4 regions of the Pseudodesulfovibrio halophilus DSM 5663 genome follow, and region 3 is predicted to be linked to each of the others. Evidence: predicted binding sites of a transcription regulator. Region 3 holds the regulator's gene; each other region holds the start of a gene.
The links. The regulator sigma-54, encoded in region 3, starts transcription at its own class of promoters, with help from an activator protein. The targets are predictions, from matches to a motif close to CTGGCACGGNNNNTGCTT.

Region 1: BR24_RS12145 (Flp family type IVb pilin) is a predicted target of sigma-54. The motif match lies at 6,043-6,060, and genes of this name have one in related genera.
Region 2: BR24_RS11955 (TadE/TadG family type IV pilus assembly protein) is a predicted target of sigma-54. The motif match lies at 2,187-2,204, and genes of this name have one in related genera.
Region 4: BR24_RS07805 (PEP-CTERM sorting domain-containing protein) is a predicted target of sigma-54. The motif match lies at 4,062-4,079, and genes of this name have one in related genera.

What each region holds. Positions count from the first base shown of each region.
Region 1 is NZ_JCANTV010000013.1:8,563-15,943, forward strand. Features, by position in the region: gene BR24_RS12100 (TadA family conjugal transfer-associated ATPase) at 1-768, opposite strand, end outside; gene BR24_RS12105 (CpaE/TadZ family protein) at 765-1,946, opposite strand; gene BR24_RS12110 (hypothetical protein) at 1,943-2,116, opposite strand; gene BR24_RS12115 (hypothetical protein) at 2,116-2,406, opposite strand; gene BR24_RS12120 (type II and III secretion system protein family protein) at 2,430-3,815, opposite strand; gene cpaB (Flp pilus assembly protein CpaB) at 3,824-4,639, opposite strand; gene BR24_RS12130 (A24 family peptidase) at 4,706-5,251, opposite strand; gene BR24_RS12135 (Flp family type IVb pilin) at 5,371-5,550, opposite strand; gene BR24_RS12140 (Flp family type IVb pilin) at 5,587-5,766, opposite strand; gene BR24_RS12145 (Flp family type IVb pilin) at 5,798-5,974, opposite strand; gene BR24_RS12150 (sigma-54-dependent transcriptional regulator) at 6,264-7,381, opposite strand, start outside.
Region 2 is NZ_JCANTV010000012.1:271,589-278,969, forward strand. Features, by position in the region: gene lgt (prolipoprotein diacylglyceryl transferase) at 1-90, opposite strand, end outside; gene BR24_RS11945 (pilus assembly protein TadG-related protein) at 185-1,348, opposite strand; gene BR24_RS11950 (TadE/TadG family type IV pilus assembly protein) at 1,362-1,757, opposite strand; gene BR24_RS11955 (TadE/TadG family type IV pilus assembly protein) at 1,747-2,148, opposite strand; gene BR24_RS11960 (acylphosphatase) at 2,451-2,723, shown strand; gene BR24_RS11965 (sensor histidine kinase) at 2,846-4,267, shown strand; gene BR24_RS11970 (sigma-54-dependent transcriptional regulator) at 4,271-5,614, shown strand; gene BR24_RS11975 (chemotaxis protein) at 5,701-6,657, shown strand; gene BR24_RS11980 (DUF885 family protein) at 6,686-7,381, shown strand, end outside.
Region 3 is NZ_JCANTV010000015.1:117,569-124,949, reverse strand. Features, by position in the region: gene kdsA (3-deoxy-8-phosphooctulonate synthase) at 1-407, shown strand, start outside; gene BR24_RS15090 (KdsC family phosphatase) at 404-928, shown strand; gene lptC (LPS export ABC transporter periplasmic protein LptC) at 930-1,547, shown strand; gene BR24_RS15080 (LptA/OstA family protein) at 1,549-2,388, shown strand; gene lptB (LPS export ABC transporter ATP-binding protein) at 2,389-3,114, shown strand; gene rpoN (RNA polymerase factor sigma-54) at 3,357-4,784, shown strand; gene hpf (ribosome hibernation-promoting factor, HPF/YfiA family) at 4,824-5,366, shown strand; gene BR24_RS15060 (PTS sugar transporter subunit IIA) at 5,370-5,819, shown strand; gene rapZ (RNase adapter RapZ) at 5,826-6,710, shown strand; gene BR24_RS15050 (PTS sugar transporter subunit IIA) at 6,717-7,163, shown strand; gene BR24_RS15045 (PTS sugar transporter subunit IIB) at 7,164-7,381, shown strand, end outside.
Region 4 is NZ_JCANTV010000010.1:200,206-207,586, forward strand. Features, by position in the region: gene BR24_RS07795 (N-acyl amino acid synthase FeeM domain-containing protein) at 1-822, shown strand, start outside; gene BR24_RS07800 (ThiF family adenylyltransferase) at 850-2,868, shown strand; gene BR24_RS07805 (PEP-CTERM sorting domain-containing protein) at 3,169-4,023, opposite strand; gene BR24_RS07810 (CAAX prenyl protease-related protein) at 4,181-4,852, opposite strand; gene BR24_RS07815 (HlyD family secretion protein) at 4,867-5,940, opposite strand; gene BR24_RS07820 (ABC transporter ATP-binding protein) at 5,937-6,659, opposite strand; gene BR24_RS07825 (ABC transporter permease) at 6,661-7,381, opposite strand, start outside.

The sequences.
Region 1 (7,381 bases), on a different contig from region 3:
GGACAGGCAGTTGAGCAGCGTGGTCTTACCCGAGCCGGTGCCGCCGGAAATGATGATGTTCAGCCGCGCGCGGACCGCGCCTTCGAGGATCAGGGCCATCTCGGGGGTCAGCGCCTCGAAACCGATGAGGTCCTGAATCTCCAGCGGGTCGCGGGAGAACTTGCGTATGGACAGCGAGGGGCCGTCCAGCGCAAGCGGCGGGATGATGGCGTTGACACGCGAGCCGTCGAGCAGGCGGGCGTCCACCATGGGCTGGGATTCGTCGATGCGCCTGCCCACGCGGGACACGATGCGGTCGATGATCTTGCGCAGGTGGTCGTCATCGCGGAACCGGGCCTGACTGCGCTCCAGCTTGCCGCTTCGCTCCACGTAGACCTGATTGTACGAGTTGACGAGGATATCGTTGACCGTGTGGTCCTGAATGAGCGGCTCCAGCGGACCGAGCCCCACGACCTCGTCCTGAATTTCGGCCAGCAGCCTGCGGCGCTCCGCCATGTTCAGGGGGGCGTTGTGGAACTCTTCCCAAAGCAGCCCTTCGGCGGCCCGGGCGATCTCGGCGCGCATCTCGCCGTCTTCGAGGCGGTCGAGCAGCGACAGGTCGAGCATGTCGATGAGCCTGTCGTGGATGCGCGTCTTGATGTCGAAAAAGACTTCCGAGGTGGAGGCTTCCTGCTTCGGGGCCTCGACCTTGGGGGTTGCCGGAGCCTTGGGGGCCTCGACGGTCTCTTCGCCGCTGCGGTTGCGGTTCAGCCGCTGTGCCAGATTCATGCGCTCACCCTCCCTGCGGAGCCGCTCTTGCGTCCGCCCTTGCGCGACAGAAGCCCGGACAGGCCGGAGAAGAGGCCGCCGCGCTTGACGCCGGGCAGCCCGAGTTCACGGGCCATGGAGGTCACGGGCTTGGCATACGCGCTCTTGGGCGACGCGGTCAGCAGCGGCACGCCCTGATTGAGCGCGGCCGACGCTTCCGCGAACACGCCCGGCAGCGTCAGGTCGATCTTGCAGCCGAGGGCTTCGGCGGCATCGGCCGGCTCCACGCCGCCGCCCTTGACCACGGCGGAGGCCACAACCCGCAGTTTGCGGGAGGCTTCGGGGTCGGCTCGCCTGAAGGCGTCCACGGCGCGCTTGGCGTCAGCCAGCGCGGGCATGGTCAGCTCCGTGACCAGCAGCAGGTCGTCCGCCTGCTCCGCCGCCGTGGGCAGCGCGTCGTCCGACTCCATGGCCGCATCCACGATGACATGGTCGTACGCGGCACGCATGGTCTCGAAAAGGGCGTGGACTGCCTGCGGATCTGGCTTTGCGGGATTTCGCGGCCCGGCCAGCACGGCCAGCTTGTCCGGACCTTCGCCCACCGCGCTGGCGAGGAAGGTTTCGTCGAGACGGGATGCGTCCGCCAACAGGTCTTCCCAAGTGTAGTCGCACTGGGCGTCGAGGAAGTAACGCACATCGCCGCACGGCCTGCCCATGTCCGCCAGCAGCACCCTGCCCGGCGCTGCCTTGGCGAACACGGAGGCCAGATTCACGGCCAGCGTGGTGCCGCCCACGCCGGTGCGCGCGCCGAGCACGACGCTGACGCGACCGCTGCTGTCCTGACCGTCCACGACCACGTTGCGGCTGCGGATGCGCATGAGCACGTCGCGCACGGCCTTGGGGTCCAGCGGATATGGGAGGTATTCCCGGATGCCGCCGCGCATGGCCTCGATGAGCAGCTCAGGGGCGGGCTTTTCACCCACCAGCACCACGTCCGTGGCCGAGCCGCTTTCCAGTTCCGCGGCGATCTCCGCCAGCTCCTGAACGGCTTCGGGGCCGGGCTCGTAGAAAAGCACGCCCATGTGTTCGGCGTCTTCCGGCGCGGGCACGACCCAAGGCAGGGCCTCGGCAACCTTGTCGAGCACCTTGCGCTGGGCGTCGTCCGCCACCACCACGGTCATGGTCAGCTTGCCTCTCATCGCGCGCCTCCGCCGTGGGATGCAACTTCCACCTGCGCATGGCCCGCGGAACGCATCGGCTCGACATGGAAGCTGTCCAGCACGAAGACGTCCGCGAGGATGACCGCGGCCATGACCAGCATCAGCAGCAGCTCCCGCCAGTAGGTAACCTTGTCTTCGAAACAATACATCAGTTCAGCATCTCCCCGAGAACCTTCTGGAAAAGGCTCTCACCTTCGGAACTCCCCGTCTTGGGGCCTTCCTGATATTGCTCCAGAACCTTGAGCGCGTACTCGCCGTCGGCGCCCTTCACGGGCTCGGTGCCGGCGGGCATGGGGTTGAGCTTCTGGGCCTCCACCGCCTGACTCACGGCGGTGCCGTGCGGCATGGTGCTGGGCTCGTGCTGCACCTGCATGACGCTGCACCCGGACAATCCAAGCGAGGCGAGGAAGACGATGACGGTCACTGCGACGTTCTTCATGAAGACTTCTCCTTGTACCCGCCTCAGTTCGGCAGGGAATGGCCCAGATCGCCGTCGAACCCGCTCTCGGGGCTGACCACGGCGGACTTGCGCCGGTTCTCGGGGGCGCTGGTCAGCGCGGGCTCGTCGCGGCGCCCCTCCAGCAGCCCGAGCAGATAGAATTCGTAATCGTTCGGCTCGCGGAATCCGTCCGTTGGCAGGGACTGCGTGGCCGCGTCCACGGGCTTGACCAGATGCGCGGTGACGATGATCACCAGCTCGGTCTTGTTGCTTCTGAAGTCGTTGCTGCTGAACAGCGAGCCGAGCACCGGCACATCGCCGAGCACGGGGAAGCGGTTGGCGTTCTCGCGCAGGGAGTCGCTGATCAGGCCGCCCACCACGAAGCTCTGGCCGTCGGCCAGCTCCACCACCGTGGAGGCCTTGCGGGTCTGGACCGCCGGAATGGTGTAGCCCTGAAAGGTGACGGCGTTGGAGTAGTCCAGCTCCGAGACCTCGGGCTTGACCTGAAGATTGATCACGCCGGAGCTGAGCACGGTGGGGGTGAACTTGAGGCCCACGCCGAAAGGCTTGTACTCGATGGAGACCATGCCGAGCGCCTGCGGAACCGGGATCGGAATCTCGCCGCCCGCGAGGAAATCGGCGGTCTCACCGGACACGCATACCAGATTCGGTTCGGCCAGCACCTTGACCAGCCCGTTGGCCTTGAGGGCGTCTATGAAGCCGCTGAAGGAGCTGCTGCCCGACGTGGACTGGACCACGCCGTTGATGCGGTCGGTCAGGTTGATGACGTCGCCGTCCTGATCCAGCGAGGTCAGGCCGTTGAGAAACGAATACGCCGTGAAATTGTTGGACAGGTAGGCGAAGTTCACGCCCATGCGCTTGAGCACGGTGCGGGTCATCTCGGCCACGCGCACCTCGAGCATGACCTGCATCACGCCGTCAACGCGCAGCAGGTTCACGACCTTTTCCGGGGCCACGGTCTGAGCCAGCTCGTTGGCGGCCTTGAGGGCCGAGGCGCTGCTCACGCTGCCGGTGAGGGTGACGGATTCGGCGTTGGCCCGCACGCTGATGTCGGTCTCGGCGGGCAGCACCTCGTGCAGCATCCGCTTGAGGCCCGTGACGTCCGGCACCACCTTGATGTCCTTGACCACGATGCCGCCGTCGGTCCACAGCGTCAGGGTGGTCGCGCCGAACTCCTTGCCCGCGAGGTAGATCTGACGCGGGGAGAGCAGGAGCATGCTGGCGATATCGGGCGATCCCAGCGAGACGCGGCTGACCGGCGACTCCACGTCGATCACCACGGACTTGTTCTTGACCAGCATCACCTCGTCGGGCGATTCGGCCGAGGCCGCCGCGGGCGCGAGCGCCAGCAGCACGATTGCCGTCATTATGTATACTGCTTGCCGCATGATATCTCCTAGAACTTCACCTTGCTGCGTTCGCCGCCGTTGATGACCTCGACGCTGACCCTGCGCCTGCGCGGGGTCCGCTTCCGCTTTGGCGGAGCCTTGCGGTGGGCCGCCAGCGCGCTGTCCACAGTGGAGCCGGGGGTCAATACCGGTTCGGCGTCCTCGGCGTTGCGCAGTGCAAAATGCAGGGTGCCGCGGGTGGCGGCCAGCGCCAGCCGCTCGCTCTCCTCGGGCGTGAGTTCGAGCGTGTAGACATCCACCGAGGCGGTCTTGCCCTCGCCCTTGGGAGACGAGAGCTGCGTTCCCGTGGCGAGCACAGGGACGTTCGCCAGCACCAGCTTGGTGACGGGCTTTTCGTCGCGCCCCTTGGTCAGGGAGACCAGCACGTCCACCTTGTCGCCGGGCAGCACGAACCCGGACAGGCCCATGACCGGGTTGCCCTTGACGGACATGGCCCGCTTGCCCGGGGTGATCATGGCGCTCACGCCGGGGACCCTGAGCTCCAGCGGTTCGAGCATGGAGGCGGTCAGCGGGTCTCCCTCGGCCAGGTCCTGAGCCAGCACGCGGCCCACGACGGGACCTGTTGAGAGAAAAACGTCGGGCGGGGTGGATTCGGTGCGCCTGCCCTTGAGGGCCACGGCCTCGGGGCCTATCTTCATGCCCTTCTTCAGGTCCGCGGCCGCCACCACGTGATAGGTGACCGGGGCCTGTGCCGTATTCTGGGCGGGACGCTGGGCCATCCAGCGGAAGACCATGAAGGCCGCCACCAGCGACAGGACAAGGGCCAGTCCTATCTGAAGGGCCGCTTTCGTGGATCTGGTCATGGTGCTTCCTCCTTGGGTGTCGTCGCCGCCTCCGCCACGGCGGCGGTCCGGCGACGTCCGGGTGGGCTACCGTGCGAACGGTGCGCCCGTTTCGATCATGGTCAGTGCCATGGCGGTCACGGTTCCCGCGGCTATGGCCACGCCGTAGCAGAGGCGCGGCAGGGAGCCTTCGGGTGTCACGGGGGTGTACTCAACGGTCCGGGTGGTAAGAAACGCGAGGATTGTGTAGCGGAAATTTGCGAGGATCGCCTTGAGGTGGTCCATGTGCCGCAGCAGCATGCCCAAAGCGTAGACGCCGCCCGCAAGACAGGTGACAAGAAAGGCGATGAAGGCCGTTTCCACGCCGAGACAGGCGCCGACACCGGCCATGAGCTTGACGTCTCCGGCGCCCATGACCCCCATCAGAAACGGGATGAGCATCACGCCGAGGCCGAGACCGAACCCGGCCAGCGAAAAAAGCAGGCCGTGAAGCCCGCCCGTGGCGGTGTGCAGTCCCAGTCCCGCGAGTATCAGCGGAAACGTGAGCAGGTTGGGTATGCGCTGGCTCCTGACGTCCGTGACGACAGCCGCGGCCAGGGCGGCCAGCAACAGCGCGGCGATGATGAAATCCATGGTTCTTCCCCGAATCCTTTCATTGATTTGCCTCGTTGGTTTCCAGTGTTCCCAACTCCCCGGGAACCCCGGGGCCTGCGGTTTCTCCCCTCCGCAGGCCCCGAACTGGCTTCCATGGCCTAGCTTCCGCCAGCGGCGCCGGTCATGCTGTTGGCGATGGAGGTAAAGGTGTTCGAGACGGTGGATCCGAGCGTGGAAACCGCGGTGACGATGCCTGCTGCGATGAGGGCGGCGATCAGACCGTATTCGAGTGCGGTCGCGCCATCTTCGTTATGAATGAGGTTCTTGAGGATTTGCATTATTATGCTCCCTTTGGTTGAAGGTTTCCCATCGACCTAGCTTCCGCCGGCTGCGCCGGTCATGCTGTTGGCGATGGAGGTGAAGGTATCTGACACGGTGCTGCCGAGGGTGGACACGGCGGTGACGATGCCCGCCGCGATGAGTGCGGCGATCAGGCCGTATTCCAGCGCAGTCGCGCCTTCTTCGTTGCGGATTAAAGTCTTGAGCATCTGCATTGAAGACTCCCTTTGGCTTGGACGACCGGGGCTAGCTGCCTGCCGCGCCGGTCATGCTGTTGGCGATGTTGGTAAACGTGTTGGACACCGTGGTGCCGAGGGTGGAAACCGCGGTCACGATGCCTGCTGCGATCAACGCGGCGATCAGACCGTACTCCAGCGCGGTGGCGCCTTCTTCGCTACGGATGAGAGTCATGAGGGTCTTCATTTTCTTCTCCTTGTTTCATGAAGATACATACATGGCGTTTGCACGCCGCATCGAACTTGCCCTCCATTGAGCAACCCGCGTGCCACAACTCGGGAAATTTTCCCAAAAGACCTGCAACCACCCATCTTGAAAGGAAATCTTTGTGAAATTGATGGATCCGGCACCAACAGACGAACCTACTGCGAAGGTCACAAATCCATTTTTTGTGGATCGACCAATCCAGAAAAACCCGGCATCGTGAGCAACTATCCTCACGATACCGGGTGGTTGGCGATCTACAAAAAATGGATTACGCGGAAAAGGCGGCTGAATCTATGCCGTGCTTGCGCAGCTTGTTCCAGAGGTTTTTCGGGCTGATACCAAGCAGGCTCGCCGCCTCTGTCTGGACTCCACGAGTCTTGGCCAGGGCATTGGTGATGAGCCGCCGCTCAAAGGAATTGATGGCCTCGCGCAGGGGCAGCTTCATTTCTTCAAAGCCCGCTCCCGGAGCCTGCTCCGCCTCGTCGTCCCCCGGGGTTCTGGAGAAGGCGAGCTCCAGCTCAGAGGCATGTATCACCCCGCTCTTGCTGAAGATCGCAGCGCGCTCAATGGCGTTGGCAAACTGGCGCACGTTGCCCGGCCAGTCGTATTCAAACATCTTGCGGACCGCCTTCTTGTCTGCGCCGCGAACGTCGGTCCCGAGCTTGAGGTTGGCCTGCCGTATGAAGTGGTCCACCAGTCGTGGAATGTCTTCCCTGCGTTCCCTGAGCGGGGGAAGGTGGATGGAGGCCACATTGAGCCTGTAGTACAGGTCGCTACGAAATTCTCCTGCATCCACGCGCTGTTCCAATTCCTGGTTGGTAGCGGCGATGATGCGCACGTCGAAGCGGATGGGCTTGCTGCCGCCCACGCGCTCCACCTGCTTCTGCTCCACGGCCCGCAAGAGTTTCGGCTGTAAATGCAGAGGCATGTCGCCGATTTCGTCAAGCAGGATGCAGCCGCCCTCGGCCTGCTCGAACTTGCCGGGCCGCGACGAGGCCGCACCGGTAAACGCGCCCTTCTCATGGCCGAAGAGTTCGCTTTCCAGCAGAGATTCCGGGATGGCGGCGCAGTTGAGCTTCACAAAGGGGCCGGCGGCGCGCGAACTCATGGCGTGAATGGTGTCTGAAATCAGCTCCTTGCCGGTCCCCGTCTCGCCGAGCACCAACACGTCGCAGTCCAGCTCGGCGACGCGGGACAGGCGGTCCTTGACCTCCTGCATGGCCGGGCTGTCGCCGATGATCTTGTCCAGCGGCCCCGCACCCTTGAGGTTGCGCTTCAGAACTTCGAGCTCGGCCTGAAGGCCGCGCTTCTCCAGCGCCCGCCGGATGACGACCTCCATCTCCTTTATACTGAAAGGCTTGGAAAAGTAGTCGTAGGCCCCGTCGC
Region 2 (7,381 bases), on a different contig from region 3:
AAAGCCGAGCAGATACATGAGTCCGTACCAGCGAATGGCCAGTGGGCCCAGAGATATGGCGACGGGATCGAAACCCGGATGTATGAACACGAATCCCCCGGTGTTGACGTGAAAAACGGGACCGACCGAAGCGGCCGGTCCCGTTGTACGGTGGAGTCATGATTTCGTAAAGTCCCGCAGGAGGCTATTGTGCCCGAACCAGTCTGGTCATGCGGAGCAGCCCACCTGAGCCGCCGGTTTCCGGAGAATGGGCGGTGGCGTGAATGAACCGCGCCGTTACGGTGCCGTTGCCGGAAACGGATTCCACAAAGACCGCTGCCACCTGCGTCACGAAGATGGTGTTGCGTCCGGAGACGGGCGGCTGCGCCGGATCATAGAACGGAATCAGCACCACGCGGGGACTGTCCATGGGGTCCGGCTCGAAGCTGCCTTCGATGGAATTGGAGGCGTCGTCCCAGTAGGCATAGGGGTCCTGATCGACGAGGTCGCGCACGCCCTTGGTCACCGGCCCCTTGCTGTTGCCCGGCTCGAGCTGAAGTTCGTCTTCCGGTCCCACCGTGGCCTCGGCGTTGGAGCCTGTGCAGCCTATGATGTTCTCGTTGACCATGGACGCACCGGTCACCGGAGTACCCTTGTTCACCGGAGGCAGGTCGATGAGATTGTAATGGCTGGGAACGACGGTGTCATGAGGGTCACCCGGCTTGAGTTGGATCACCGTGCCGATGTCGCTTTCCGAATACCCCGTTACCTGCACGCTCGCCAGCTCCGCGGCGCTGTCGGTATCCAGCTGGCCGTTGGAGCGGTAGGGCGAGCCCACCGGCTCCGCTTCGTCGTCCCACGTATACTTGTCAGGCACGCTGAATGGCTTCACGCAGAGCGAGGAGCCGACCGGCACGATCCGCGCCCGGGAAACCACGGAGACGTCGGCCCAGTCCACGCCGAAGACGCGGGCAAAGGAGAGCTCCACGGGGTTGTTCCGGGCGGCGTTGCGGGTCACTCGCACCTCCACGGTGTCCGCGTCTTCGGTCACCACTACGCCGTCGCGCAGCAAGCGCACGTCCGCTGTGGTCACGGCGGAAGCGGGAACGTCGTCTTCGCGAAGGTTTCTGCGGGCGAACTCCACGGCTGCCTGTGCCACGGAGACCTGATCATCCCCGTACGAGAGCAGGGCGTCCGCCCCTGCCAGCGCGCCTGCGTCCGAAGCGCTCTGCATGTCGCTTCTGCGAAACTGCATGTGGGCGAGGTCCACCGCCAGAGCGGCCACCCCGGCCAGAGCCACGAGGGCCGCAGCCACGAGGATGCTTGTTATGCCCTGTTCTTCACGAACGAATCGTCTGATTATTTGCATGGCGTCCCTCCTTCTATTCCACCTTGGCGGTGGCCGAAGCCTCCGCCAGCGTGGAGAAAATGTCCTGCACCGGAAGGACGACCTGCCCGGAGGCGTCGTAGCTCAGGTTCACGTCGACCGCGTCGCCGTAGTCGCCCGCGGCCGCGGTCTGCACGGCCATGGTCAGCAGGGAAGGATCAAATCCCGCGGAACTCAGGGAGTCCACCACGGCCTGACGGGCGTCCTGCCCCCGCGAAGCCTGCACCGCACCTTCCCGCGCGGCGCGGTTGAGCGAGGTGTGCAGCGTGTACATCCGGTGGGCGTCCACCATGAACAGCAGCAGCGGGACCAGCACGAGGCTCGCAGCAAGGGCGAATTCCACGGTGCTGTTGCCCTTTCGGGTGTTGTTTCGTCTGTTCCTATCGTTCATGGCGCACCACCGCTGTTGCCGTTATCGTCCTGTTTTCCGCCAGTCCTTCTAGGACGGAACCCAGCGTGTAGAATTCGAACGGCACGCTTACCGTCACGCTCACGGGTTCCTCGGGGATCCGCTCGCTCACGACAACTTCCGGCGCGGACTCGATGCCGCCGCCCTGCACTTCGCCTTCCACCACCGACCAGATGTCGGCCTCGGTATATTCGTGCAGCATGGCGGCCCGGGCGCCCTGCGAAGCCGCGTCATTGACCACGTTGCGAGCCCAGCACCAGCGACCGATGTCGAACATGCCAAGCATGAGCACGAAAAAGAGAGGCAGGATGAATGCCATCTCCACGGCTGCCATGCCGGACTTGCTGCTTGTATGATTCTTCTTGCCAGTCATTGATCGGCCCTCGATTATAATTCTTGGTCACCCAATCAAAGCACCTTCCGTGCCAAAATTTTCCACACATGCAATGCGCCGATATGACATGTATTTTACGGAAAAAGACTTGCGCACGGCAAAACACCGAACCCACGATTCATGGATTTTCTACGGATCGTGGCCCGCAATCCACTTTCAGTAGACTGCCCCGTACTCCAATGTCCGTTCGGGATGTCGAAACGACAAAATTGGCGCTCCCCACTTTTCCAAATGCGCAGAATAATGTATCGTGGGGGAAAATTCCTAGGGAGGCATTCTAAATGAACAGTTACCGCTGCATCGTCAAAGGCAAGGTTCACGGTGGAAACTTTCAGGGCTGGGTTCAGAGGGAAGCCGAGCACCTCGGGCTGACCGGCTGGGTCCGCAACGTCAAGGACCGCGAAGCCGAGATTCTCGTTCAGGGCGACACCGAGAAGCTCAAGCAGTTCGAGCATCAGCTCCGGACCAAGGCACCCCTGCCCGAAGTGGACGAAATCCACTGCGACCCCTTCGACCACGACAAGACTTACGACCAATTCGAAATGCGGGGCTGATTCTCCCCGAGACTTTAAGGAACGGGCAGGGCCGTCGGGACCGATGTCCCGGCGGCCCGTTGCATTGCCGCCCCGGCAAGGCTATGATTCATGTGCCCGCCAACGCCAAACAACAGGTCCACATGGCTCGAAGAATCAGCATTTCGAACAAGCTCCTGCTCTGGTCCCTGCTTCTGGTGACCGTCTTTTTCGTCACGTCCGGCTGGCTCATTCTGCGTGTTTCGGAGAACACCGCCGCTGCTGAAGACCTCGTGGCCCGCAACCACGAGATCGGCGTCGCCGCAAGGCAGATGGCGGAACGGCTGGAGAGCGTGCAGGAGAACATCCGTCGCTTCACCCTGCTCGGCGCGGAAGAGGCCGTGGACTACGTGGTCGAAGATATCGACCGCTTCGGCGAAATTCTGCAGGACACCCTGAACGAACACCCCGAACTGAGCGAGGAGTGGGCCCCGCTGACCGAAGAGTTTTCGATAACCATCGATCAGGAAGGCCCGCCGGACAAGGCGCTGGAACCCAACCCCACCATCCGCAAGTGGCTCGGCGTGCTCAACGGGACGCTGGAACGCAACCGCTCCGAGATGCAGCGACGGCTGCGCGAACTGGAACGCTCCGGACGCGCGGCCATGCTCACCGGCATATGGGGTCTCGTGGTCTGCTTCATGCTCGGCACCGGCGGCAGCCTCTTTCTGGCATGGCGGCTCAACCGAAGCCTGCGGGAGATTCGCCGCGGCATCCGCGAGGTCCGCACCGGCGGCCTTCGCACACCCGTCCGCGTGGCCACGCGCGACGAACTGGCGGAGCTGGGCGCGGCCTTCAACCGCATGGGCGCCAGATTGCGTGCCGAGGAGCGCATGCGGGCCGAGTTCGTCTCCATGCTCAGCCACGAGATACGCACCCCCCTGACCACCATCCGCGAGTCCCTGAACATGATCCGCGAAGGCGTGTTCGGCGAAATCAACGAACGACAGGCCAAATTCATCGACATCTCCCAGCAGCAGGCGGGCAACCTCTCCGACCTGCTGGAGAAGCTCATGACCGTTTCCCGGCTGGAGTCCGGCCGACTGGACGTCTCCCCGAAGGCCGCGGACGGCGGCGCCCTGCTCGAGGAAGTGGCCGAGAGCCTGCTCCCGGCCGCCAGTCAGGCGGGAATCGAGCTGGAGGCGGACGTCTCCGCGCCCCGCCACCCCGTGCGCGCCGACGCCGAACGCATCCGGCAGGTGCTGACCAACCTCGGCGACAACGCCGTGAAATTCTCGCCCCCCGGCTCCCGCGTGGTGTTGAGCCTGCGTCCGTCCAACGGCGGCGCGGAATTCGCGGTGCAGGACCACGGCCCCGGCATCCCGGATGAGGAGCAGGAACTGGTTTTTGACAAGTACTACCGCTCCGAGGGCGTCCGGGAGCAGAAAAGCGGCGCGGGCCTCGGCCTCGCCATCTGCCGGAAGATCGTCGAGGCGCACGGCTCAACCCTGCACCTGCATTGCCCCGAGGGCGAAGGGTGCCGCTTCTCCTTTGTGCTGCCCCCCGCAATCAACGAACAGGAATAACCCATGACAGACACCCCGCTGATACTTGCCGTGGACGACGATGACGACATCCTCACCGTACTCGAAGCCAGACTTCAGAGCGCCGACTACGATGTGCTCACCGCCGACTGCGCGGAGACGGCCCTCGAAATGATCGCCGAGGAGCCGGTGGACCTGATCGTGTCCGACGTCAAGATGCCCGGCATGGGCGGCAAGGGCCTGCTGCACGAGGTCTCGCGCGGGTGGCCGCACATCCCGGTCATTCTGCTCACCGCCTACGGCAACGTGCCCGAGGCCGTGGACACCCTCAAGAACGGGGCGGCGGACTACCTCACAAAACCCTTCGACGGACTGGAGCTGGTCTCGCGCATCAACGCCGCGCTGGAGCAGCGCCCGCCCAAGGTTCCGAAGCCGTCGCGCCTGCCGCTGGAAGACTTCTGGGGCACCCAGAGCCCGGCCATGCAGGAGTTCGTCTCCCGTCTCGAGCGCGTGGCCGCCGCCGACGTCAGCGTGATGCTCCTGGGCGAGTCCGGCACCGGCAAGGAGCGCGTGGCGAGGCTCATCCACGACGGCAGCAAGCGTTCCGGCGGCCCCTTCGTGCCGGTGGACTGCGGCTCCACCCAGAGCACCCTGCTCGAGAGCGAGCTGTTCGGACACGTGCGCGGCGCGTTCACCAACGCGGTCAGGGACAAGCGCGGCCTCATCGAGGAAGCGGACGGCGGCACGCTCTTTCTGGACGAGATCGGCAACATCTCGCCCGAAATGCAGACGCGGCTGCTGCGGTTTCTTCAGGAGCGGACCATTCGCCGCGTTGGCGACACCACCGAGCGCAAGGTGGACTGCAGGGTGGTCGCCGCCACCAACGCCGATCTGCTGCGCATGGTTCACGAAGGCGACTTCCGGGAAGACCTGTACTTCCGGCTGAGGGTGGTCACGCTCGAGATTCCGCCGCTTCGCGAGCGCACCGAGGACATCCCCGAGCTGGCCGAGCGGTTCACCGCCATGTACTGCGACCGAATGGGGCGTCCGGCGGTACGCATCGGCTCCAGGACGCTCGAAAAGCTGCGCGTCCATCCGTGGCCGGGCAACATCCGCGAGCTCATGCACGCCATCGAGGGCGGCCTCGTGTTCTGCGACGGCGAGACCCTGCTGCCGGAGCACGTCCAGCTCACGCCGCCGGCGGCCGACAGCCGCGACTCCGGGCCGGAGCCGCTGTCGCTGGAGGAAAACGAGCGCCGCACCATCCTGCGCGCGCTGAACCAGTGCGGCTGGGTCAAGAAAAAGGCCGCCGAAAAACTCGGCATCAGCCGCCGGGCCATTCACTACAAGATCAACAAATACGAACTCGCTCCGGAACGGGAAAGCTAAAATACCCTGCTTGCGGGAGCGTGCGCGATTGGTGTAATGGTACTATCCGCAGACACGTCCCTTCGCGGCACGCCAAAGGAGTTTGAATGAGCAAACAGTCCGAAATCCTTCTCGAATCAGGAACCAACGAGCTTGAAATCGTTGAGTTTTACCTCGACGAGGAGCCTAAGATCGAAGGCGGCAACCCCGTCCGGCTCTTTTACGGCATCAACGTCGCCAAGGTTCTGGAGATCATCCGACTCCCGGATCTGACCGAAATGCCGGAGATTTCCCATCCCTCGGTCCTTGGCGCGTTCAACCTCCGCAACCAGATCATTCCGCTGATCGACCTTGCCCTGTGGCTCAAGAAGCCCCGGGCCGCCAGCGCCGAGCCCAAGGTCATCGTCACCGAATTCAACCGCATGCGCAGCGCGTTTCTCGTCTCCGGGGTCACGCGCATCCACCGCATCAACTGGCGCGAGGTGGAGGCCCCCACCAAGTACGTGTCCTCGCTTACGGCCAACTCCATCACCGGCGTGGTCAAGATGGACAATCGCATCGTGTTCATCCTCGACATGGAAAAGATCTGCGCCGACCTCAACCCCGAAGCCGACTTCCTGCGCGAGCCGGAAACCAACGACGTGGAGGAAATCCAGAGCAAGCACTACAAGCTGCTGCTCGCGGACGACTCCAACATGGCACGCAAGATGATCTCCGGGATTCTTCGGAAGGCGGGCTACGAGGTGACGCTCGCGGAAAACGGCGAGCAGGCATGGGCCCAGCTCGACAGGATGCGCAGGCAGGCCGCCGAGGAGGGACGCCCGGTAAAGGACTTCGTGGACGCGGTGGTCAGCGACGTCGAGATGCCCGTCATGGACGGACACAACCTTACCAGACGCATCAAGGATGACCCCGTCCTGCGGGAGCTGCCCGTGGTACTCTGCTCCTCCATCATAACCGAGACGCTCCAGCACAAGGGAGAGGCCGTCGGTGCGGACGATCAGGTCTCCAAGGCGGAACTGGGCAACCTCATCTCATCCCTGAAGCGCTTCCTGCCCGTCTAGCCGCTCAAGGATACCTAATGGAGGGGACATGAAAAACAGAACCATCGAAAAATACTATTCTTTCCTCTCCAAGTCTTTCCCGGTCCTGTGCGCGACGGGCGGCCTGCGCTATCTGCCCGCCGCCCGCGACGCGACAGGACGCTTTGACCTGCTTGAAGATTTTTCCCCCAAGGCACTCAAAAAGATCACCGAAAAGATTCGCCGTTTTCGCGACGATTTCCGCGCCATGGCCACCCGCTCCGAAGGCTGGGACAAGGCGCGTGCCCGCGCTCTGGCCCTGAACGCCGACGGGCTGCTGCTCGAACTGACCGCCAACGAGCCGTGGAAGCGCTCCCCGGCCCTGTATCTCAAGACGGCGTTCGACGGCATCCGTCACGCGCTTGAGAAGCCCTGCGAGTCGCCGCGCAAGCTCAATTCCCGACTCGCCAAGCGGCTCAAGGCGGTTCCGGGACTACTGGCCTCCTCGCAGGAGCATCTGGACGCGGTGACCACGGTCTCGCGCGCCACTGCACAGACCATGACCCGCGACTGCGCCCGCTACATCAACACCATCGCCACGGAACCGCCCTTCCCGTCGGAGCCGAAGCTCCGCGGCCTGCTTGACGGCTGTCTGGAGGCGCTGCGGGAGTTCGACCGCTTCGTGATCACCCGTCCGCAGGTGACGCAGGCGCAGGGGCCGCCGCTGGAAGACGTTCTGCGCTACGGCCTCGGCACCGACGCATCG
Region 3 (7,381 bases):
AAGGGCAGTTCCTCGCCCCCTGGGACATGGACAACGTGGTCGGCAAGCTGCGTTCCACGGGCAACGAGAAGATATGGCTCACCGAGAGGGGCGCCATGCACGGGTACAACAACCTTGTGGTGGATTTTCGCTCCGTGCCGGAGATGCACGCCTTCGGCGTTCCCGTGGTGTTCGACGCCACCCACTCGGTGCAGAAACCGGGCGGTCAGGGCGCCAGTTCGGGCGGCAATCGCGAATATGTCCCGGTTCTGTCCCGCGCCGCCGTTGCCGCCGGCGTGGACGGAGTATTCATGGAAGTGCATCCCGATCCGGATAACGCGTTCTGCGATGGCCCCAACAGTTTGCATATTGATAGCGTGGAGCCGCTCGTCAGGCAGCTGCTCGCCGTCCGGGAGGCCGTTGCATGAGTCGCGCACAGGAGCTTGCCGCCAAGACGGAACTGCTCGTGCTTGACTGCGACGGCGTGCTGACCGACGGCGGTCTGTACTACGACGAGTCCGGCATGCGCATGAAGCGGTTCAACGTGCAGGATGGTCTGGGCATCAAGATAGCGCAGGCCGCCGGGCTTGAGGTCGCCGTCATCACCGGGCTGAACCAGCCGCCGGTGGAGCGCCGCATCAAGGAGCTGGGCATCCGGCATTACTATCCGGGTAATCATCACAAGGTGCCGCTTTTCGAAGAGATCTGCGAAAACGTCGGGGTCAGCACGCAGAACGCCGCCTTCATGGGCGACGACTGGGTGGACGCCGGGGTGATGGGGGTGGCCGGGTTCGCGCTTGCCGTTCCCAACGCCCAACCGGAAATCCTGAGCATGGCTGACTGGATATCCACGAAACGCGGCGGCGACGGGGCCGTTCGCGAGGCCATAACCTTCATTCTCAAGCACCGGGGTCTGCTCGAAGAACAGTGGAACAAGTGGGTGGGGTGACATGAAGCTTCGGCCGTTCCTGCTTTGGGGAGCGATCTTTTTCAGCGGGATCGTCTTCGGGTTCATCGTTAAGGAGTATGTCTCCCATTCCGAGCCCGAAAAACCTGCGTCCACCGACAAGCGGACCATGGAGGACAGCCCGCTGGTTTCCAGCGCGGAAATCAGCGCGGAGGACATTCTGCTTGAGCAGGGTAGCGGAGGTGCCCTCGACTGGAGGTTGCAGGCACGCAAGGCCGCCTACGATCAGGACAAGGGGCTCGTTGTCGTCGAGCGTCCGCAGCTCACCGCCTATTTCGGCGATGACAGGCAGGAAGTATACGTGCGTGCCGACAGCGGAGAAGTGGACCAACAGAACGACAATCTCACGCTCTACGACAACGTGGACGGCCGTTTCGGCATGTTTACCGTGCAGGCCAAGAACTTCGACTATGTCGGGGCCATCGATAAGGTCGTCATCAAGGGCGGTGTTTCCGTGACCCGGCCAGACCTGAAGGTGAAGGCCCCCGCCGTCGAAATAGATCTCCTCTCACGGCGGATGGTGGCCGCTGGTGGCGTCGAAGCGGTCGTGAGTACCAGCGCGGTCGGCTCTGACAGGGCTGACGAACAAGCGGAGCAGTAAAATGATTTTCAATCGAGTCTTGTATTTCATGGTGGCGGCGCTGTTTGTGGCTCTCCCTGCGACCGATGCCTTCTCCCAGCAGCGCGGTGAACTGCGTGAGACTTCCGTGAATCTGAACGTTCGCGAGGCCAGAAGTCCCGGTGCCGAGCATGTTCGCACCCTCATGAAAGGCGATCGCGTCCGTGTGGGATACCCGCAGGATGGCTGGGTGGCCGTCTTTGAACCCGGTGCCTCTGAATTCCCCGAGTCTGCGGCTATCGGCTATGCCAACGCCAAGTATCTCGAAAAAATTCCCGACCCGCGCGAGTCTGCTGAAAACAAGGCCGAGGCGCCTGAGGGAGTGGAGCCGGCCGAAGGCGTCGGGCAGGTCGTTTCCGACATTCAGGACGTTCCGCCCAAGCCGCGGCAGGCACCCACCGGCGTCCCCGTCAAGGTCAACGCGGACCGCATGACCTACGACGAGCAGGGCAAGGTCGTGGCCTTCGAGGGAAACGTCGTTGCCAAGCATGAAGGGCTCACGCTTACCGCCGACAAGGTCTCCGCCTTTTTTGTCACGGGTGACAAGCGGTTCGATGTGAAAGGTATTGATCGCATCATTGCCACCGGGAATGTCCACGCGGAGAAGGGGAACACTTCCGGTGACTGCGGCAAGCTGACCTATCTGGTCGAGCCGCGGATTCTGGTCATGGAGCAGGACCCGGTCCTGCGCGACGGCCCCAACAGCATCACCGGCGACAAGATTCGTTTTTATGTTCGGGAAAACCGCAGTGAGGTGGTCGGCGGCGAAGGCAAGCGCGTCGAAGCCGAGTTCTTCACCAACAGCGGTCTGGAGATTCAGTAGATGGAAAAGGGCCTCTCCGCCTCCGATCTCAGCAAACGTTACGGTCGCAAGGAAGTCGTTCACAGCATTCGCCTGTCGCTCGGCCGCGAGGAAGTCGTCGGACTGCTCGGGCCCAACGGCGCGGGCAAGACCACGACGTTCTACATGCTCGCCGGGATCGTCAAGCCGTATTCGGGAGACGTCTATCTCAACGGCAGGAATATCACAGACCTTCCGTTGCACGAACGGGCGCGGCTCGGCGTGAGTTATCTGCCGCAGGAAAGCTCCATCTTCCGCAAACTGACGGTTCGCGAGAATCTGCAGATAATCCTTGAGCAGACGGATATGACGCCGCGCCAGCAGCGCGACCGCGCCGATGAGCTTATGGAGATGTTCTCCATAACCAAGCTCGCGGATCAGGCTTCCATGTACCTCTCCGGCGGGGAAAGGCGCAGGCTGGAAATAGCCCGGGCGCTTATCATGAGTCCGGATTTCATTCTTCTCGACGAGCCGTTCGCCGGCATCGACCCCATCGCTGTCATTGATATTCAGGAAATCATCTCCGTGCTCAAGAGTATGGGCATCGGGATTCTCATCTCTGACCACAATGTCCGGGAAACTTTGAATATCTGCGACAGAGCCTACCTTGTGTACGAGGGCACCATCATCCTCGACGGCACGCCTGCCGACATCGTGCAGAGCTCCCGGGCCCGGCAGATCTATCTGGGCGAAGACTTCTCTCTCTAGTTTTTTTCGAGAGTTCCACCCTTTGGTCGTTTACAGTCGCCCGGAAGGTTGGTACAGTTTTTTCATGCTCATTGTGTTGTGTGTGTAAAATCAACATTTGCAGTTGGTTATCCGGTCTTTCTTGCGGTAGTGGAAAGCATGTGGCATACTTCAACACAAGTGATTCGGGTTGTGTACCCCGAGCAAATGACCAATTTTATGTCGAGAACCGGGTGGGACGCCCGCATGAATAGAGAAACCGTATGGGGCTTGAACTCAGGCAACAACTCAAGCTGACGCAGCAGCTGGTCATGACGCCGCAGTTGCAGCAGGCAATCAAGCTGCTGCAGATGTCGCGTCTCGAGCTGGTTGAAACGGTTCAGCAGGAGCTTCTTGAAAATCCTTTTCTGGAGGAATCCGAAAACGAGGCCGTTCAGGAGGCTCCGGAAAAGGAGTCGGACTCCCTCAAGGAAGCGGGCGAGGGGACCGATGAATCCGTCATGCGTGACGCGGACTGGGACAACTACATGGGCGAGTTCTCCAGCTCTTCCAAGCAGTCGCAGGTCCGCGAATACGAGTCCCCGGAAGAGGGCCTGACTTTTGAGGCCCGTCTCGCGTCTAAGCCTTCCCTTGAAGGGCACCTCGGCTGGCAGATCCGTCTCTCCGACTTCTCGGAGCAGGAGGTCGCCATTACCGATGTAATCATAGGCAACCTTGACTCCAACGGTTATCTTCAGGCCAGCATGGAAGAGCTCTGCGAGATGATTCCCGGTGTCGACGAGGATCTCGTCGAGTCCGTGGTCAGGCGCATCCAGCGTCTCGACCCTGTCGGCGTTGCGGCCCGTACTCCGCGTGAATGTCTGCTTGTGCAGATGGAGATGCTCGGCATCGACGATCCCATTCTTGTGTCGATAGTCACCGAACACCTTGAGGACATCGAAAAGAACCGCTTCAAGCCGCTTGCCCGAAAGTTCAAGATTTCTCTGGAAGAGCTCAAGGGGTATCTTGAAGAGCTTCAGAAGCTCGACCCCATGCCTGGCGCCAATTTTTCGAGTACCGAGCCGCACTACGTCAGCCCCGACGTGTATGTTTACAGCTACGGGGACGATTTCGTGATCGTGCTCAACGAGGACGGTCTGCCGCGTTTGCAGATGAACCAGTTCCTCGCCGACACCGTGCAGGGAAGGGCGGATCTGGACAAGGACTATTTCCGCGACAAGATGAGCTCCGCGGCATGGCTGATGAAGAGCCTGTACCAGCGCCAGCGCACGCTCTACAAGGTCATGGAGAGCATCGTGAAGTTTCAGCGCGAATTCTTCGTGGAGGGCGTGACCAAGCTCAAGCCCCTGATCCTCAAGGAGGTCGCCGAAGACATAAACATGCACGAGTCCACGGTCAGCCGCATCACGACGAGCAAGTACGTGTCCACACCGCACGGCATTTTCGAGCTCAAATTCTTTTTCAACAGTGCTCTCGACCTCGGCGACGGTTCGCAGGTCGGGTCGGAAAGCGTCAAGGCGCTCATAAAGAAACTCATAAGCGAGGAGGAGCCGAAAAAACCGCTCAGCGACGAAAAGATCGGCGAGATACTCAAGGAGCGGCTGGACGTGAACATCGCCCGCAGGACCGTGGCAAAGTACCGGTCCGCCATGGGGATTGCATCATCGTCCAAGCGCAAGAGCTATTTTTAGTCAAGGCTTGTTCACTACCCATAACCAGGAGGGTATTCCATGAATATCAGCTTCACCTTCAAGAACTTCGATCCTTCTCAGCATCTGCGGGATTATGCCAACAAGCGCTTCGCCAAGCTCGGCAAGTTCTTCAAGGACACCGACAATGCGGATCTTCAGGTGAACCTCATGGTGGAGAAGCTCCGTCACAAGGCGGACGTCATCCTGGATGCGGACACCATGCACCTGACGGCGATCGAGTCCTCCGAGGACATGTACGCCACCATTGATCTGGTGCTGGACAAGCTTGAGGCGCAGCTTCGCAAGCAGCGCGAGAAGATGAAGGGCAAGACCAGAAAGGTCCGTCAGGAACGGGAGGTTCGCATGAACTACCTGAACTATGGCGAAGACCGTCTTTCCGAGCCCACCATTGTGGGAACGGACAGCTACGTGCCCAAGCCCATGTCCGTGGACGAGGCTGCCATGCAGCTTGACACCATGGATCATGAGTTCCTCGTCTTCAGGAATAGCGAAACCGAGGGCGTCAACGTCATCTACAAGCGCGACAACGGAGACTTCGGCCTCATCGATCCCGGATTCTGATCAATGAAACTTGGTGACTACCTTGAAAAGGACCTGATTCTCTCCGACATGGCCTCGGCCGACAAGGCCGGGGCCCTCGGAGAGCTTGTCGTTCCCTTGCAGGAACGCTTCCCGGACATGGATGCCGACAATGTCCTGCGCGTTCTCAAGGAGCGCGAGGAGCTCGGCACCACAGGCATCGGCGACGGCGTCGCCATTCCACACGGAAAGCTGGACTCTCTGGAACAGATCGCCGTTGTGGCAGGCCGAAGCCGGGAAGGGCTCGACTTCGAGTCGCTCGACTTCAAGCCGTGTCATATATTCTTTCTGGTGCTCGCTCCTGAACAGGTCGCGGGGATGCATCTGCGCATTCTGGCGCACATCTCGCGGCTTTTGAAGGACGACTCCTTCCGCAAGGCCTTCATGGAGGCGGAGGGACAGGATGAACTCTGGAAACTGCTCAAGAGCGCATAACCCGCCATGACACCACGCAACGCCTTCACGGTCATCATTGTAACCGGCCTTTCAGGGGCGGGGAAGAGTACCGCCATCCGGGTCTTTGAAGACCTCGGCTTTTTCTGCGTGGACGGGCTGCCGGTGAGCATGGCACCCAAGCTCGCGGAGCTCTTTCGGCAGAAGGATGACCCCCGGCAGCGCGGGCTGGTGCTCGGACTGGACCTGCGTCAGGACGACTTTCTCGAAGAGTGGAACGAGGCGCTGGAGTCCATGGACAGCATGGGCGCCCGCGTCGAAATCTTTTTCGTGGAGGCTCGTCTCGAAACGCTCGTGACGCGCTATGCCATGACTCGTCGTCCGCATCCGCTGGAGAGTGCCAGCCTCGGACTGGAGCAGGCTCTTGAGAAGGAACGTGATCTGTTGGACCCGATCCGCAAGCAGGCGGCCCTTGCCATCGACTCCACCCAGTACTCGGTGCACGACTTGCGCCGGGTTATTCAGGAAAAATGGACCACGGTGCAGGAGCCGGGCAGGGGGATGCGCGTCCACGTGCTGTCCTTCGGCTTCAAGTACGGAATGCCGATTGAGGCGGACCTCGTGTTCGACATGCGCTTTCTGCCCAATCCCTATTTCGACGCGGACCTCAAGGCCGGCTCCGGAAAGGATGCCGACGTGGCCGAGTTCGTGCTCGGCAGAGAGCCCGGGAGCGAATTCATCGGCAGGTTCAGGAATTTCATCGACTACATCCTCCCTCTTTACGCTGACGAGGGGCGCTACAGGATAACCATCGCCATCGGTTGCACCGGCGGCAGGCACCGCTCCGTGGCCGTGGCCGAGAATCTTTTCGCCAATCTGAAGGATAACGGATACTCCGTGACTCTGGAACATCGACACATGGAACTTGGGTAGGCACTCATGGCTGAGAGCGAACAGGAAATCGGCGCGGGCGTCCTTGTGGTGACGCACGGAGCTTTTGGAGAGGAACTCATCAAGGCGGCCGAGACCGTGCTCGGTCCTCAGGAGCGGGCCGAGTCCGTGGGCGTCGACGTCGACCGTGGCGTGGACAAGACCGTCGAGGCTATTCGGGAAGCCATCCAGCGCACCTCCGACAAGCGCGGCACCATCATTCTGACAGACCTTTTCGGCGGTTCCCCGACAACGCTGAGCCTGTCCCTGCTCAAGTCGGAAAAGGTCGAGGTTGTCACCGGCGTCAACCTGCCTATGCTCGTCAAGGCGCTCCAATCGCGCCAGAAGCCGCTTGCGGAGATCGCCTCTGATGCGGCCGAGGCCGGGCGGCAGGGCATCAAGGTGGCCGGTGCGCTGCTCAATGCCAAGCCGGGCTCCAAGAAGGGGAAGCACTAGATGGCGCTTATTCGCATCGACAGCCGCCTCATCCACGGTCAGGTCATAGAGTCGTGGCTGCCGTATACCGGGGCAACGGTGATCGTGGTGGCCAACGACGAACTTTCCGCCGACATCATGCAGCAGCAGATCATGTCCCTCGCCATCCCCGGTGGCGTGGAATGTCTCTTCGTGCAACTCGATGACCTCGAAGCGCAGCTTTCCGAGTTGGACAAGGA
Region 4 (7,381 bases), on a different contig from region 3:
GCACTCGTTCGGGACAACCTCGACGATATCGATCGTCCCAGCATCAAGATAGGGGAAACGCTTGACGAGCTGAAACAGGCCTTTCGGGTCGTCTACACGGAGTATTACAATGCCGGGTACGTGCCCAACCCGGAGCCAACGGGCATGCTCTACGGCGTTCACAGCCTGCTGCCGACGACTTCCGTATTTATTTTCAAGACCTACCTGAAGGTCATCTCGACCATGAGCCTGTACAAGGACACGCGTGTCTTCGGTCTGCCCATGGATGCCGTTTACAAGCCGGAGCTGGATGCACTGCGAGCCAAGGGAAGACAGGTTGCCGAAGTCGGTGCGCTGGCCACTCCCAGAAACCGTCGCTGGGCCAATCTGGTCATCTACCTCGCCAAGGCGCTGTTTCACTACGCCCATCTCGTGGAACTCGACGACGTGTGCATAATGGTCAATCCCAAGCATGTCAGGTTCTACAAGGAAATATTCCTTTTCGACCAGCTTGCCGAAGAGCGCATGTATGATGCGGTCGGCGCGCCCGCGGTGGCGCTTCACGCCGATGTGCACACCTACGATCAGCGAATGCGAGATGCTTACGGCGAGGCCGACTTCGACACGGACCTTCTTTCCTTCTTCGTGAAGATGAAGAACGCGGTCATGGATCCCGACATGAAATATTCCGTGGGCAACGACAGGCCGCTGGAGCAGTCCATTGTACAGTATTTTCTGGATCAGCGTCCGCACGTCCTCAACGGGCTCAACGAAGAACAGATGCAAGTGCTCGCCTATCTCTATCCTCAGGCCATCGGGGGAAAGGGAGAAATCGGACACTGATGCGGAACGCAATGTCGGGGGGCGACCGTGAATCGTGAAGAACTGTTGCGGAAAGTATCCGGATACGGTCTGAGCAGCCGCGCGGAATATCACGCGGCGGCCTTCTCACGGAATCTGGGCCTCATGAATGCCAACGAGCTGGATCGACTCATGCGCGCACGCGTGGCGGTTGCAGGGCTCGGAGGCGTGGGCGGCAGCCATCTCGTTTCCATGATCCGTTGCGGCGTGGGCGGCTTCAGCATCGCGGATATGGATGAGTTCAATCCGGTCAACGTCAACCGCCAGTATGGAGCAAGCGCAGCCACGTTCGGTTCGGAAAAGCTGAATACCATGGTGCGCATTGCCACCGAAGTGAATCCGCACCTCGATATCCGGACTTTCCCCCAGGGCGTGACCGCTGACAATCTGGACGATTTCCTCCACGGCGCGGACGTTGTTCTGGACGGACTCGACTTCTTCGTTTTCGAGGTGCGTCGGATGGTCTTCAAGCGTGCCCTGGAGCTCGGTATTCCCGTCATCACGGCCGGCCCCATGGGGTTCAGTTCGGCGGTGCTGGTGTTCATGCCCGGAGGTATGGGGTTTGACGAATACTTTGACATAACCGACGAGACCCCGGTGCGGGACAGGCTGCTCAAATTCGCCATGGGGCTCTCGCCGCGGGCCACGCACGCCGGATACATCGACCTCAACGCCGTGGACATTGACGCGGAGCGCGGTCCTTCCTCGGCACTGGCCTGCGGGCTCTGTTCCGCGCAGGCCTCCATGGAGGCCATTCGCGTCATCCTCGGGCGCAAAGGCGTCAAAGCCGTTCCCTATTACCTTCAGTTTGACGCATACAAGCGCAAACTGGTTCGCGGCAGACTCTTCAAGGGGAATCAGGGACCGCTTCAGAAAGCCAAGCTCTGGGCCTTCAAGAAATTTCTGTTATCTCCCCGTCCCACCGGCAACCGTCCCGTCGCTTCGCCACCCCCCGACAGCGGCGACGGGACGGTGCTGGATTATCTGATCCGCGCCGGGGTCCGTGCGCCTTCGGGCGACAATGTTCAGCCCTGGCGGTTTCGCAAGAGCCCCGGACGGATCGATCTCTTCATTGACCGTGAGGCGGACCACAGCTTCTTCAATGTCGCCCAGACCGCGTCCCTCATGTCCTGCGGTGCCGTGGCTGAGAACATGTCGGTCGCGGCCCGCGCCTGCGGACGCAGGCTTGATGTGGAATGCTTCCCGGGGGACGAGCCCGACCGTGTCTACGGCATGGAACTGCGTGCCACGGATGACCCTGCGGATGATTCCTTTCTGGACGCCATCTGGCTTCGCACCACCAATCGCCGAGAATTTTCGAGCGAGGCCGTGTCCGACGGAGTATGGCAAGCCGTTGCGGAGACACTGGACGGTTTCTCCGGACTGCGGCTGCACTGGGCAAATGATCGGGATGGCATCCGAACTTTTGCCAAGGCCGTGATGCAGCTGGACATGCTGCGGAGCGAGAACCGCTCGCTGCATGAGCATCTTGTGTCGATGATTCGATTTACGCCGCAGGAAGAGCGTATCACGCGCGACGGCCTGCCCCTCAAGAATCTTGAAGCGGGCAAGCCGGGGGAACTGTTTCTGAGGGCCACCAAAAGCTGGTCCGTCATGCGCGCGGCCAACCTGCTCGGCACGTCGCGGGCGGTGGCGGCGCATTCGGCGCGGGGCATCCGCAAGTCGGGCGGTGTGGGGTTCATCTCCATGGACGGCCGCAGCCCCGAGGACTTTCTGAGGGCGGGGCGTGCGCTGCAGCGTGTATGGCTTCGCTTTGCGCATTACGGCATTCAGTTCCAGCCCGCAGCGGCCCCGGCGTTGTTCCGTTTGCGCGTGCTGCTTGAAGGGGAGAGCTCCTTCGGCAGTGACCGACATCTGGATATACTGTCCCGCTCGTGGCCGCTGGTGGAAGATGTCTTTCCGGGCTTTCTGGCCTCGGTGCCCGTCATGTTTTTCCGCGTGGGGTTCGGTTCGGCCATCCGACACGGCACCCACAGGCGGCCCGTGGAAAGTTTCCTGATCTCCTGACCCATATTCGTTCGGCTGCGGACAACGGCTGGTCGGCTCGCACGGTGAGCCGACTCTTCGCGCACGCAAGACTCATTGGGACGAGCACATCCCGTGGCCATCCCGAGGTGGAATTGGTGGCCGTCTCGCGTGTGAGGCAGAAGCGGGGCAGGCGCTCTGGGCCGTTTGTGCGTGGGGGCGGGACGCTGTGCGGACAGGCTGCGAGCTTTTGGGAGGGGATGGGGCCCGGTGTCTGGAAAAGAGTGAAGGGAGCCTCCTTGCGGAGACTCCCTTGATTTTGTGAGGAATCTGACTTGCCGGTTAGTTCTGGAACTTCCTTCTGAAGCCGAGGAGTCCGAGGAGTCCGAGGCCGAGGATCAGGAAGGTGCTCGGTTCCGGAGTGGCGATGACAGCGGGGTCGGCGATGTCGATCAGCCAGGGGATGTCCGGGTTGGCGTTGGCGCTGATGTCGGCTTCGCCGAAGAGGGCCACGTCGTAGTCAAAGACGCTTTCAGTCGGGTCGTTGATCAGCGCGTTGCCCCAGGGAGCTTCGCCGTAGGACTGGAAGCCGTAGATGTTGGTGCCGAAGCCGTCAGGATCGAGCATGCTGTACCAGTAGCTGTTACCCGGGGTCAGGGCCAGAGTCGCCCATTCGTCGCCATCGGTGTGGGTGGCGATGCTGGTAGCGATATCAGGCGAGGACACGTCGGCAGTGTCGTCACTGAAGAGCTTCATCACGGAGTAGCCTGCCAGCTCGTCGGCGCTGAAGGTGTCACCCATGATGCCTCCGAGACCTGCGTCGTTCCAAGTAACGGTTCCGCCGTCGACGGTGTAGTAGTTGTACGTGTCGTTGGCAGCACTCAGGGACGTGAAGGTCAGGTTGTCGTTCACGTACTGGGCCGAGGCGGCGAAAAAGCCGGTCAGTTCGGAGCCTGCGGGCTGGTTTACCACCGTGCCGATGTTGTCCTTGATGTTGCCTGCCTGCAAGACGCCGTAGACGACATCTCCGTCGACCAGCGGGTCGGCAATGTTGTCTGCGGTGCGGCCGTAGACGTTTTCAAAGCCGTCGAAGCTGATGTAGTTGTAGCCGCCAGCAAGAATCGGGGCTGCCGCGGCAAGGCTGGCCGTGAAAGCCAGGGTGACGACTGTCAGGATAAGGGTCTTGAAAATTCTCATGTCATTCCTCCAAAAAAAGTTGCGATTTGCCCTAGTTTAAGCAACTGGTGTGCCAAGTTGTTTTATCTATTTTTTTCAGCTTCTTAAGTGAGGCAGGTGGGTCCGTGAGGTCTGGCTTTGTAAACCTCCCCGACAGAATGTTCGGAAGCTCTTGACACTACCAGAAGCGCCAGTCGCCGGTACTCAGCACGTACAACGCCAGCGCGCCGTTCGTGACCGCGTGGCAGAGGATGCACTGGGCCAGACTGTTGGTGCGCATGTAGATGAATACAAAGACGACCCCGGCCAGTATCCCGGCCAGCCACAGGTTGTGTTCCAGACCGAAGAGGGCCGACGTCGCGATCACGGCAAGGGCGGTGAGCGCGCCGGGGCGCACCTTTTGGAAATCACGGTTCACGAGATACCGGGCAAGAAACGAGCGCCAGAAGAGCTCCTCCATGATGGGCACTACGAGCGTGGCTCCGGCCACGCGGACTGCAAGCATTGCGACAAGTGCCGCCCCTTGCGCTCCCGGCTCGTAGGGGGTGAGTTCGCCCTGTATGGCGAAGCCCCAGTCCATGTTCACCCAGGCGCCGCACAGCAGAATACCCACCGCGACTGTGACCGGGGTAACGCGAGCGTCGGCGAGTTCTTTCCAGCGGATTTCGGTGTAATGTTTTCTGAATACCCAGAGAAGCAGGGCAGTCAGCCCGGCCCGGAGCGGATACAGTGTGTCGAAGAAACCCGGTTCGAGCGCGTCTTCGGGGAGAAAAGCCGCGAGCTCGGCCAGAGCGATGAAGGTCATGTACGCGGCGAAGGGGATGATTCTTGCTGCTGCGGGGGAGATCATGAAGCCTTGATCCTTTATCGGTTTTTGGCCGACTGGCCCGTCTTGATGAAAACGTCACCCGTAAGGCCGGTGATGAGGTCCCGGTCCTCGTCCATGGAGACGATCACCTCCAGCACCTCGGTGTCAGCCTTGTCTCCCGGGGTATCCAGAGGCAGCTTCTTTTTGCCGGTCATCCTTCCGAGGCGAACGACGCGACCCTCGAACCGCCGGTTTCCGAAGGCATCGGAGACGAAGAAAGCGGACTGGCCCAGTTTGACCCCGGCCGCGAACTTTTCATCGACTTCGGCCCGGATGTTGTATTCCGTGGTGTCGCCGACGGTGAGCACCGGGCTTTCGAAGAATATTGAGACGTTTTCCCCGGCCCGTCGGTGTGTGCGCAGCACCACTCCGTCTATGGGGGAGCGCAGCAGCGTCTTTTCGAGGTTTGCCTCTCGCTCGCGGGCCTGCATCCTCGCTGCGTCAAATTCGGCGTAGGCCGAGGCGATGTCTTCCTTTCGGGACTGGTCCTTGGCGATGAGATGGCGCTGGACCGCCTCCTCGTACTGCTTCTGGGCCACGCGGAAATCCCTTGTGGCGCGGTCGACCTCTTCCTTTGCGATGAGGTTCTTCTCCAGCAGTTCCTTCCTTCGCTGCATCTCGACCCGAGCGTTCTGCATCACCAGCCGGGCGCGCTCCACGGCGGCCCATGCCTCGCTTTTTTCCTCCTTGCGCGCGCCTGCCACCAACTTCTCATAGGTAGCCCTGCGCGCCTCCTGAATGGCCTGAGCCGAGGCGAGCTGGGCCTGATAGTCCTCGTTTCGAAGATTGGCCAGCACCTGCCCCTTTCGTACCGGGTCGCCCTCCTTCACGGAGACCGACTCGATGAGGCCGCTGATCTCAAAGGCGAGGGCTCGTTCCTCGGAGACGGGTTCGACCCGTCCGTAGGCGGCGATCCAGGGAGAGGACTCCTCAAGCGGCGGCACGGACTCGAAGGCCTCGGTGGAGTTGTCCACCTGCGGCAGCAGTCGTGCGAGCCATCCCGGCGCCTGATAGTGGACGGCAACGGCGAGACCTGCCGTGAGGGCGAGCAGAAGAAGCAGTACTCTCATGTTTTCCTCGACTTTCGAATGTTGTTCATTTCCTTCGGCGGAAGAAGCAGGCCGTCCTCGATGGTGATGATGCGGTCGGCGAACTCGAAGGTTCGCTGGTCGTGCGTTACCACTACGACGGAGCGGGTGCCGTCGTCGGCGAGGGAGGACATGAGGTCCATGACCAGCCTGCCGTTTTCTGAATCGAGCGCGGCGGTGGGCTCGTCAGCGAGGATGACCTTGGGCGACCCCGCCAGTGCGCGGGCGATGGCCAGCCGCTGCTTCTGGCCGCCGCTGAGGGTTTCGGGGTAGACGTGCGCCTTTTCAGGGAGGCCCACGTTCTCGAGAGCGGCCATGGCGGCCGCCGCGGCGTCTTTTTTGCTCATGCCTCGCAGGTCGAGGGCCACCATGACGTTTTCGATGACGGAGAGGGTCGGGAAAAGGTTGTACTCCTGAAAGACGAACCCGAGGTTGTCGAGCCGGACTCTGGCGAGGCTGCCGGTGGACAGCCCGGTGACCGACTGTCCCGCCACCACCACGTCGCCGTCCGTGGGGCTCAGGATGCAGCCCATGATGGAGAGCAGCGTGGTCTTGCCGCTTCCGGACGGTCCCATCAGCAGCAGGACCTCGCCCTGTTTCACCTCCAGATCCACCCCGCGCAGGGCGTATTCCTGCGACGGCGGTTCCCCGTATCGTTTGGTCACTCCGGTGAGCGATATGGCGGTGCGTGGCTGCTGCATGTCATCGTCCCTTGAAAACGAGCGCCGGATCGAGGGTCATGACCTTCCGGATCGAAATGAGCGAGGAGCTGACGCACATGACCAGCGTCAGGAAGAACATGCCCACGGCCACCTCGAGGGGGATGATGATCGCCATGGCAGCGAACTGGCTGATGCTTGCGGCAAGGTAGGAGATGGCGATGCCGAAGCCGTAGCCGAGAATGGCGCTCAGGGTCGCCTGCGTGATGAGGATGAAATGGATATAGGAGTTGGGGGCGCCCATGGCCTTGAGCGTGGCGAACTCGCCGATGTGGTCCAGCGTCGTGGCGTAGAGCGTCTGGGCCACGATGACCGTGCCCACCACCAGTCCGAGAAAAGCGGCCAGCAGGATGCTTGTCCCGGCACCGGTGTTGAGCATCCAGTATTCGCGCGTCTTGTCGCTGAATTCGCGGGTGGTGTAGGAGTCCACGCCGTTCACGTTGCGGGCGATGGAGTCCCGCAGCTGGCCGGGAGTGATGCCGTTCTCCCCTTTGGCGAGGATGTACGTCAGCTCGTCGGGGCGCAGGTGCGAAAACTGAAGGGCGGTCTTGTATGACGCAAAGACGAACGGAGAGGTGGTGAACGAGCGTATGCCGCGCGTGAAGGCCACCACCCGCGCCTTCTTGCTGTTGATCTCCACGCTCTCGCCCTGTTTGCCGATGCCGAGCTTCTCCATGTAGAGCTGGTCTGCCACCACGGCGTCC